Desulfurobacterium sp. TC5-1: one gene and its partner. The protein of the gene in region 2 interacts with the protein of the main gene of each other region in a pairwise test. Links are inferred from orthologs where the notes say so. Each region holds a gene or a part of one and is shown on either strand. Other genes may lie near its edges.

Region 1 (2,821 bases), 280 kb from region 2 along the record:
TCATCTGATTTTCTTTCATAAAAGGGAGATAAAGAAATGTAGTCTAAAAATCTATTGTCTCTGTTTATCTGATAAGATACGAATGTTTTTACTCCCCATGAGGAATTCCTGGAAATTGCCGAATATTTAAAGCCTGTGTTAATCATCCAGCCACCGAACGTCTCCTTGAATTCATCCTCCGGTATAAACAGAGGGTTTGAGTCATATTGTATGGTAGAAAATACTTTTACAGTTTTTACAGGCAGTCCTGTTTTCAGTTTTAGTTCCGGATTTTTAATTTGTTCAGCTATTGACTTTGCCGTTTCATTTTTATTAAGTGCCCTGTAAGACAAAGCAGTCAGAAGTTTTACTTCATCAGGAACATGCCTGCCGAGCTTTTTGTATATTTCTATAACTTTCTGATAGTTTCTTCTTGAAAAGTAGATTTCTGCTAAAATTTTCCCCGTTTCGGGGAGGGGCTTTTTCTGGAAAGATAGCCGGAGAAGTCTTTCCCCTTTTTTGTAATTTCCGGTCATTAACATGGAAAATCCAAGATAAAGTAGCTCCTCTGCTGAAAGTCTCTGCTCCGGAACATTTTGGAGAATTCCAATTATTTCATCGTAGTCTTGATTTTTAAACATATTTCCTAAATTTTCTGCTGGAAAAGCGGTGCCTGTAAATACAATGAGAGATAGATATACCACTGCCAGTTTTTTCATTAAATCCCCGTAGATGTTTTAATTAAAATTTATAATCATACAAACAGAATATCAAGTTGGTTTAATTAAATTGAATTCAAAATTCGAACCCGTAATCTTCATCCCCTTCATCAAATGTAAAGTCAGGCGGTGAGGAAGGTTTTGACTCCTCCATTATTATTGGCGGTTCTTCTTCAAGGTTCTCTTCTTCACTTTTTATAAGTTCTGTTTCTTTCAGGTTTTCAAACCTTGTAAGATCTTTTATAAAGGAAAGAGTTATCGTTCCGGTAGGACCGTTTCTCTGTTTTGCTATGATGATTTCTGCTATTCCCCTCTCTTCTGGCGGTGGATCTTTTTTGTAGACTTCCGGCCGGTGGATGAACATTACGACATCCGCATCCTGCTCTATTGAACCACTTTCTCTCAAATCTGCAAGCTGGGGTCTTTTGTCTGAACGGTGTTCAACCTGACGGGACAGCTGGGATAGTGCTATTACAGGTATGTTCAGCTCTTTTGCCAGTCCTTTAAGGGAGCGGGAGATTTCAGATACTTCCTGTTGTCTATTTTCCGTTTTTCTTATTCCCCTCATAAGCTGAAGGTAGTCAACGATTATAAGATCGACGCTTTTTTCACTTTTAAGTCTTCTTGCTTTTGCCCTCATCTCAAGGACGGATATGCCTGGTGTGTCGTCGATGTAGATGGGTGCTTCCCTTACTGTGTCTGCCGCTTCTATAAGTCTGTCAAGTTCCTGTGAGGACAGGAATCCAGAACGGATTTTGTGAAGTGGAACGCCAGAGGCCTGGGCTAAAAGTCTTGTTATTAACTGCTCTTTTGACATTTCAAGTGAGAAAACGGCTACGCTTTTTCCCCTTTCAACAGCTACATTGTAGGCTATGGATAGGGCAAAGGCTGTTTTTCCCATAGATGGCCTTGCCGCTATAATTATCAGGTCTGAGTCTTGAAGTCCTGAAGTTTTGGTGTCGAGATCAGAAAAACCGGTTGGAATGCCGGTAACCATTTCTCTTTTAACGGCGAGTTCTTCTATTTCCTCAATAACTTTTGGGACGATTTCCGACACAGGAACTAATGTGTTTGTTACTCTTTCTTCAGAGAGGGCGAAAACCTTCTTCTCTATGTCATCTATCAGCACGTCCGGGTCAGGTGTTTCTTCTATCTTTTTTGGAATTTCTTCTGTGATATCAATAATCTTTCTCAAGAGGGCTTTATCTTTAACTATTTTACAGGCAGATTCAAACTTCTCATAGTTGTCAAGGGCAAATTCTAACATGTACGAGAGGTATTCTTCGCCGCCAACATTTTCAAGTAAGCCCCTCTTTTCGAGTTCATCTTTGTAGAAAATTTCATTCAACTGATTTTCTGTGTATCCTTCTGCCAAAAGCATCTTGAGAAACTTGAAGAACTGTTTATGTTCTTTTTTGAAGAAATCTTCTGGATTTAAAAGTTCTACCGCCCTGAAAGCAAATGAAGGCTGAATAATTACTGTTCCGAGAACTTTCAGTTCGGCTTCTATGTCAAAGGGTTTCATCATTTACCTCTTATTAAAGTGTCAGTCATGAAATTTAAGTCCTTTTTCGGCGAACTCAACGGCTTTGAATACTGCTCTTGCCTTGTTCAGAGTTTCCTTCACCTCAAGTTCCGGTTTTGAGTCTGCGACAATTCCGGCACCTGCCTGAACGTAAACCTTGTCCTTTCTAACGATAGCAGTTCTTATTGCTATTGCGGTATCCATGTTTCCGTCAAAGGAGAAATACCCTACGGCTCCTGCGTAAACACCCCTTTTCGAAGGTTCCATCTCTTCAATGATTTCCATTGCACGAACCTTTGGTGCGCCTGATACTGTTCCTGCCGGAAAGCACGCTTTCAGGACGTCAAACGCATCAAAACCTTTTTTAAGCTTTCCCACGACATTTGAAACAATGTGCATAACGTGGGAGTATCTCTCTATGATCATAAGGTCTGTTACCTTTACGGTTCCATTTTCTGCTACTCTACCAACGTCGTTTCTTGCAAGATCAACTAACATAATGTGTTCCGCCTTTTCCTTTTCGTCGGATAAGAGCTCCCTTTCCATTGCAAGATCTTCTTCTTCTGTCTTTCCCCTGCGCCTTGTACCGGCTATCGGC
Region 2 (5,759 bases):
AGCGTAGTGTTTAGCTATTATTACAAAACCTGCAACGGCTACAAAAAAGAAATGGTCAGGACAGGGAGAAACAAGAAATTTAAAAGCCACAATGTACGTTGCAACTGCCGTTATTGAACTAAGTGAAACATACCTTGTAATGGTAAAAATGAAAATAAAAACGCACACCGCAAGAAGAGCATTTATCGGTGAAATAACCAGAAATGCACCTATACCTGTTGCGACTCCTTTTCCTCCTCTAAACCTTAAAAACGGTGAAAAGCAATGACCTAAAACGGCAAAAAGAGCTGCCATAAGCTGATAGTGAAGCGGCAGTCCGACAGATTTTACAACCAGAACGGGAATAGCACCTTTCAGTGCATCAAGTATCAGAACTAAAAGGCCAACTTTTTTTCCTAAAACTCTTGAAACATTTGTAGCACCAATATTTCCACTTCCGTACTTTCTAACGTCAACACCTTTTAGTTTCCCTATTATGTAGCCAAAAGGGATGGAACCTGAAAGAAACGAAAGAACAACTATCAAAACCTTTAACGTAGCACTATCCATTTTCTTCTCCACTTAATCTAAAAAAGTTATAGAAGTAGATTGCACCAGAGTAAATAGCAACAAAAGCTGAAACCATTAAAAGAATTTCTCCGTAACGCTTAAAACCAGAAAGGAGAAGCAGAATAGAAACCATTATAAACACGGTTTTCAACTTCCCAAAACTTCCAGCAGGAAGAACCTTTCCCTTTGAAGCCGCAATTGCCCTTAATCCCGTAACTGCTTCTTCCCTTGCAACTATCGCTGTAACGGAAAATGGATCACACAGATGCTTGTAGGTCAAAGCAATCAAAACAGACGATGTAAGAATTTTATCCGCAACAGGATCTAAAAGCTTTCCAAAGTTCGTAACGCTTGCCATGCGCCTTGCAAGATAGCCATCTAAAAAATCTGTAAGGGAGGAAATTATAAAAAGAACAAAAGAGACCATATACATTCCGTCAACAATAAAGAAAACTATAAACGGAATAAAGAGTATTCTCAAAAAGGTAAGCGTATTAGGAATGCTACTCATCTTTAAATCTTCATAGGCATTATTACACATTTTATCTGAGGCTCTTCACTGCTTTCAAGTAAAACCTGAGTCATAGGACCATCCATTGAAATGGTGATAGTATCACTATCGAAACTTCCAACAGCCTCTACCATATGTTTAACGTTGAAAGCTATTTCGAACTCCTCACCGTTGTACTCACAGGGAACTTCAACCTCAGCTTCCTCACTGGCATCTATAGAATCAAAACGCCTTGCAACAAGTTTTACTCTGTCCGGATTAAAGATCATAATAACAGGTTGAGTATCATCCCTCTCGTATATGACTGAAACCTCTTTGAGTGCCGTTAAAAATTCATCCTTATTAACCACAGCCTTAAGCGGATTGTCTTCTGGAATAACAGCCATGTAGTCTGGATACTCTCCTTCAATAACAGAGCTGAAAAGGTAAGTATCATCTATTTCAAAAAATATTTGATTACCTTCGGTTGAAATCTTAACCTCACCACTTCCCTTTAAAAGTCTCTTTAATTCCCCAAGTGTTCTCTTTGGAATGATAACACCAAATTCTGCAACAGAAGCATCCATAACATAGAGGGCCAATCTATGACCATCAGTAGCAACCGCATCTATTCTCTCACCGTTGGAATTTAGATAGACTCCCATAAGGTTGTACCTTACCTCATCTCTGCTCGCCGCATATGCGACCTTTCTGATAGCCTTATCAATTTCTTCCGAAGGCAATGAAACTTCGTTTTCACCTTTTATCTTTATCTGCGGAAACTCATCAGGCGGCAGGGTGGCAAGTGAAAATCTTGATCCCATTGTTCTTACTGTAAACATGTTTCCTTCCACTTCACACTCTACCTCTTCAACGGAAAGGCTTGAAACAAGCTTCATCAGTTTCTGAGCATTTACCGTAGTATTACCTTCTTCTATTACTTCACAGTTAACAATTGTCGCTATACCTATATCAAGATCCGTTGCGTAAAGAGAAAGTGTGTTGTCACTGGCAACAAGAAGTATGTTCGAAAGAATCGGAATGTTGCCCTTTCTGTCGGCTGCTGGCGCAACTTTTTTCACAGCCTCTTTTAATACTTCCTTATTTATTTTAATCTTCATTTTGGAGTTTCCTCCCTTTTGGACTCATCATAGTCATATAGTGCACATAATTTATGCAAAAACTGTTTAGCCCTTTATATTGTATAAAATTCCTGCAACAGTGTGTGAATAACTATGTGGATAACTATGTGGATAAGTTTTAACTTATCCACAGTTTGAATAAATTTCTGTGGATAAGTGGAACGCTTTTTAGTTTATCCACAAGTTTAGAGTTGTCCACAACAGTTATCCACAAGAGTTATCCACAGTTACTGTGGATAACTTACACCGATGTATCTATCAAGCGCGTTAGCGTACTCTCGATCTCTGTAATAATTTGATTAATTTCTGTGTCTTTTTCTCTTAGCTCTTTTATCCTGTTAAACGCGTGCATGGCAGTTGTGTGGTCACTTCTGTTAAAAGCTGATGCAATCTTTGGAAATGAATAGTTCCCAAATTTCTTACACAGGTACATGGCAACTTGCCTTGCTAATGCTATGTGTTTTTTTCTTGAGCTTCCGTCAAGTTCTTCAATGGTTACACCCATAACCTGAGATACGACTTTTTTAATCTCATCAACAGGTAGGTGTTCAGACTCGTTTGACGGTGGTTGAGCTATTCCGGGTTCTATTCTTAGTGCACTTTTCACCAATTCTTCGTCAAGAGGCTTTCCTTCGAGTTGAGCTTTAGCTTTAAGTTTCAGTAATGCCCCTTCCAGCTGTCTGATGTTTGATTTTATTCTGCTTGCTATGAGCTTGAGGACTGAATCTGAAACTTCGATTCCCTCATCTTCCGCTTTACGCCTCAGGATTGCTATTCTCGTTTCAAAGTCTGGTGGCTGTATATCAGCGATCAATCCCCATTCGAAACGGCTTCTAAGTCTTTCTGTAAGCATCGGGATTTCTCTTGGTGGTCTATCGCTTGTCAGAACAACTTGTTTTCCTGAGCCGTGAAGCGCGTTGAATGTATGGAAAAACTCAATCTGAGTCCTGTCTTTACCGCTTATGAACTGGATGTCGTCAATGAGAAGAACATCAACGGTTCTGTACTTTTCTCTGAATTCTGTCATTCTGTCGTTTCTCAGCGAATCTATGAGGTCGTTCATGAAGCTTTCCGTAGTAACGTAAACAACCGTTTTTGATGGATACATCGTTTTTATGAAGTTTCCTATTGCCTGCATAAGATGAGTTTTTCCCAGCCCCACACCTCCATATATAAAGAGCGGGTTGTAGGCTTTTCCGGGATTTTCGGCTACTGCTATCGCAGCAGCATGGGCAAACTGGTTGCTTGCACCGACTATAAAGTTTTCGAATGTGTATTTGGGATTCAAGTTGGACTCTATCTTGTTTTCTGCCTTTTTCTTTTTTGCCCTTAAATCTAATTCAAGGACTCTTGCGGTATTACCCTTTAAAACTATTGATATGTTAAGGGGCTTGCTAAAATTTTTGGCAACTACATCTTTTATGGCGGGGAGGTATCTCTTTTCTATAAGCTCTTTTGTTATGTGGTCTTTTGCCTTGATTACCAGTTTGTTGCCGGTTATAGATACAAATTCAAGATCCTTTATCCAGGCTTTGTATTCATGGCTTTTGATGGACTTTTTTAGGTCATTTAAACACTTGTCCCATATAGCCTTCACTCTATTACCTCCCCGTAGAGCTGGAAATATGCATTTACCATTTTATCAACTGTGAAGTTTTCGTTAACGAATTTGCGGGCGTTAATTATAAGGCTTTTTCTCAATTTTTCATCCCTTAAAATCCTTATAACAGCGGTAGAAAGTGCCTTAGGATTGTTTTTGGGAACCAAAAGTCCCGTTTTCCCGTTAATTACGACCTCTCTTACGCCTCCCGCGTCTGTCGCAACAACAGGAACTTCTAACATCATAGCTTGAAGAATAGTACTTCCAAGGCCTTCGTTGTTTGATGTCAGGACAAATACATCAAGTGCTTTTATATAGTTCAAAATATCTTCTTTAAATCCTAAAAATTTTATTCTGTCTGATATTTCTCTATCTTTAGCATACTTTTTGAGCTGATTTAGTAATTTTCCACTTCCTATAATCGGGAAAAATGAGTTTTTAATTTGTTTTGAAATTAGATTAGCCATGTCTATAAATAAAAACTGGTTTTTTTGTTCAGTTAAAGCACCAACATTTCCTATAAGTATATTATTTTTGAAAGATTTCTTTATTTGTGTTACTTTCTTTGTATCTATTTTATTATTGATATCCTTTTCTACACTACTATAGATTACTTCTGATTTTATTCCGGATTCTTCCAATATTTTTTGTACAGTTTTTGTTATAGATATGATTTTATCAGTGTTACGGTATTTAAATTTTGTTAAAAAATTGTTTTTAACAGGGTAATCTACCCGTCTTGTGTATATGACTTTTTTTCTATGAATTGGTTTCGAAGCTACTGATATGTTGTGTCCCTTTGCGTTGTGTGCATGTATTATATCTGCCCATTTTCCTTCTGTTCCAAGGATAAATATATCTTTTATCTGGTTGCCGGTTAAATCTACCGTTTTTATTCCCGATTTTTTACATCTTTTCCACAGTTCTTCACCTTTTACACATGCAACGGCTTGATTAACATTCTTTTTGTTTAGGCCTTTTAGTAGGTAGAAAAGCTGCTGTTCTCCACCTCTCCAGCCTTTTTCTGTATCAACGTGGATAATTTTCATTTTAGTTCCCATCTCATTTTTGGTAACAGGTATAATATCATCTCAGATCCCTTTCCATTAAATTTCCGGAGGTTACCATGCGTTTTTCAAGGCTCTTTGCACCGACTTTAAAAGAGTCACCTGCAGATGCAGAAATACCAAGTCATAAGCTTCTTATTAGAGCTGGATTTATAAGAAAAAAGGCTGCTGGCCTTTACGATATTCTTCCTCTTGGAGTTAGAACTCTTTTGAAGATTGAAAAGATAATAAGAGAGGAGATGAATAGTGCCGGTGCTCAGGAGGTTTCTCTTCCAGTAATGCATCCTTCTGAGCTGTGGATAGAGAGCGGTAGATGGAATGTTTATGGAAAAGAGATGATTAAGTTTAAAGATAGGCATGAGAGGGATTATGCCCTTGGACCAACAGCTGAAGAGATGATAACAGACCTTGTAAGGAAAGAGGTAAGGTCTTATAAGCAGCTTCCGCTTAACCTATATCAGATAGGTAAAAAGTTTAGAGATGAGATTCGTCCCCGCTTTGGTCTTATGAGATGCAGGGAATTTATCATGAAGGATGCATACTCTTTTCACGTTAGCGATGAAGATGCTGAGAGAGAATACTGGAATATGTATGAGACCTATTCAAGAATATTTAAAAGAATGGGACTTAACTTTAGAGCAGTTGAGGCTGACACGGGCGAGATAGGGGGGAAGTTTTCCCACGAATTTATGGTTATTGCAGATACGGGAGAAGGAAAACTTGTTTATTGTGAAAAGTGTGGTTACGCTGCAAGCACGGAGAAGGCGGAACAGTGCAAAGCGGTTATTCCAGAAGATAGAGAATCTCTCTTTAATTCTGTTGAGGAAGTTTACACACCTGATGTTAAGTCGATTGAGGATGTTGCAAAGTTTCTACGTGTTAAAGAATCTTCTCTTGCCAAGTTACTTGTT

Evidence for each region. The genes of interacting proteins can lie anywhere in the genome.
Region 1: the proteins of dnaA (region 2) and dnaB interact in binary tests that used the Escherichia coli proteins (3 or more experiments, as listed by UniProt). The link is inferred for Desulfurobacterium sp. TC5-1 from one-to-one orthologs.

What each region holds. Positions count from the first base shown.
Region 1 is NZ_ATXC01000001.1:1,109,340-1,112,160, forward strand. It holds dnaB (replicative DNA helicase), read right to left. Parts: upstream 2,227-2,821; coding sequence 775-2,226; downstream 1-774. Other genes in the region: H153_RS0105715 (hypothetical protein), read right to left, coding at 1-698; trpE (anthranilate synthase component I), read right to left, coding at 2,245-2,821. UniProt on the Escherichia coli protein: The main replicative DNA helicase, it participates in initiation and elongation during chromosome replication. Travels ahead of the DNA replisome, separating dsDNA into templates for DNA synthesis.
Region 2 is NZ_ATXC01000001.1:1,390,172-1,395,930, reverse strand. Bases 1,601-4,600 are described here. They hold dnaA (chromosomal replication initiator protein DnaA), read right to left. Parts: upstream 3,779-4,600; coding sequence 2,423-3,778; downstream 1,601-2,422. Other genes in these bases: H153_RS0107310 (glycosyltransferase family 4 protein), read right to left, coding at 3,775-4,600; dnaN (DNA polymerase III subunit beta), read right to left, coding at 1,601-2,160. Also shown: glycerol-3-phosphate 1-O-acyltransferase PlsY, read right to left, coding at 1-549; pgsA (CDP-diacylglycerol--glycerol-3-phosphate 3-phosphatidyltransferase), read right to left, coding at 542-1,060; more of dnaN, read right to left, coding at 1,063-1,600; more of H153_RS0107310, read right to left, coding at 4,601-4,830; H153_RS0107305 (proline--tRNA ligase), read left to right, coding at 4,908-5,759. UniProt on the Escherichia coli protein: Plays an essential in the initiation and regulation of chromosomal replication. Binds in an ATP-dependent fashion to the origin of replication (oriC) to initiate formation of the DNA replication initiation complex once per cell cycle.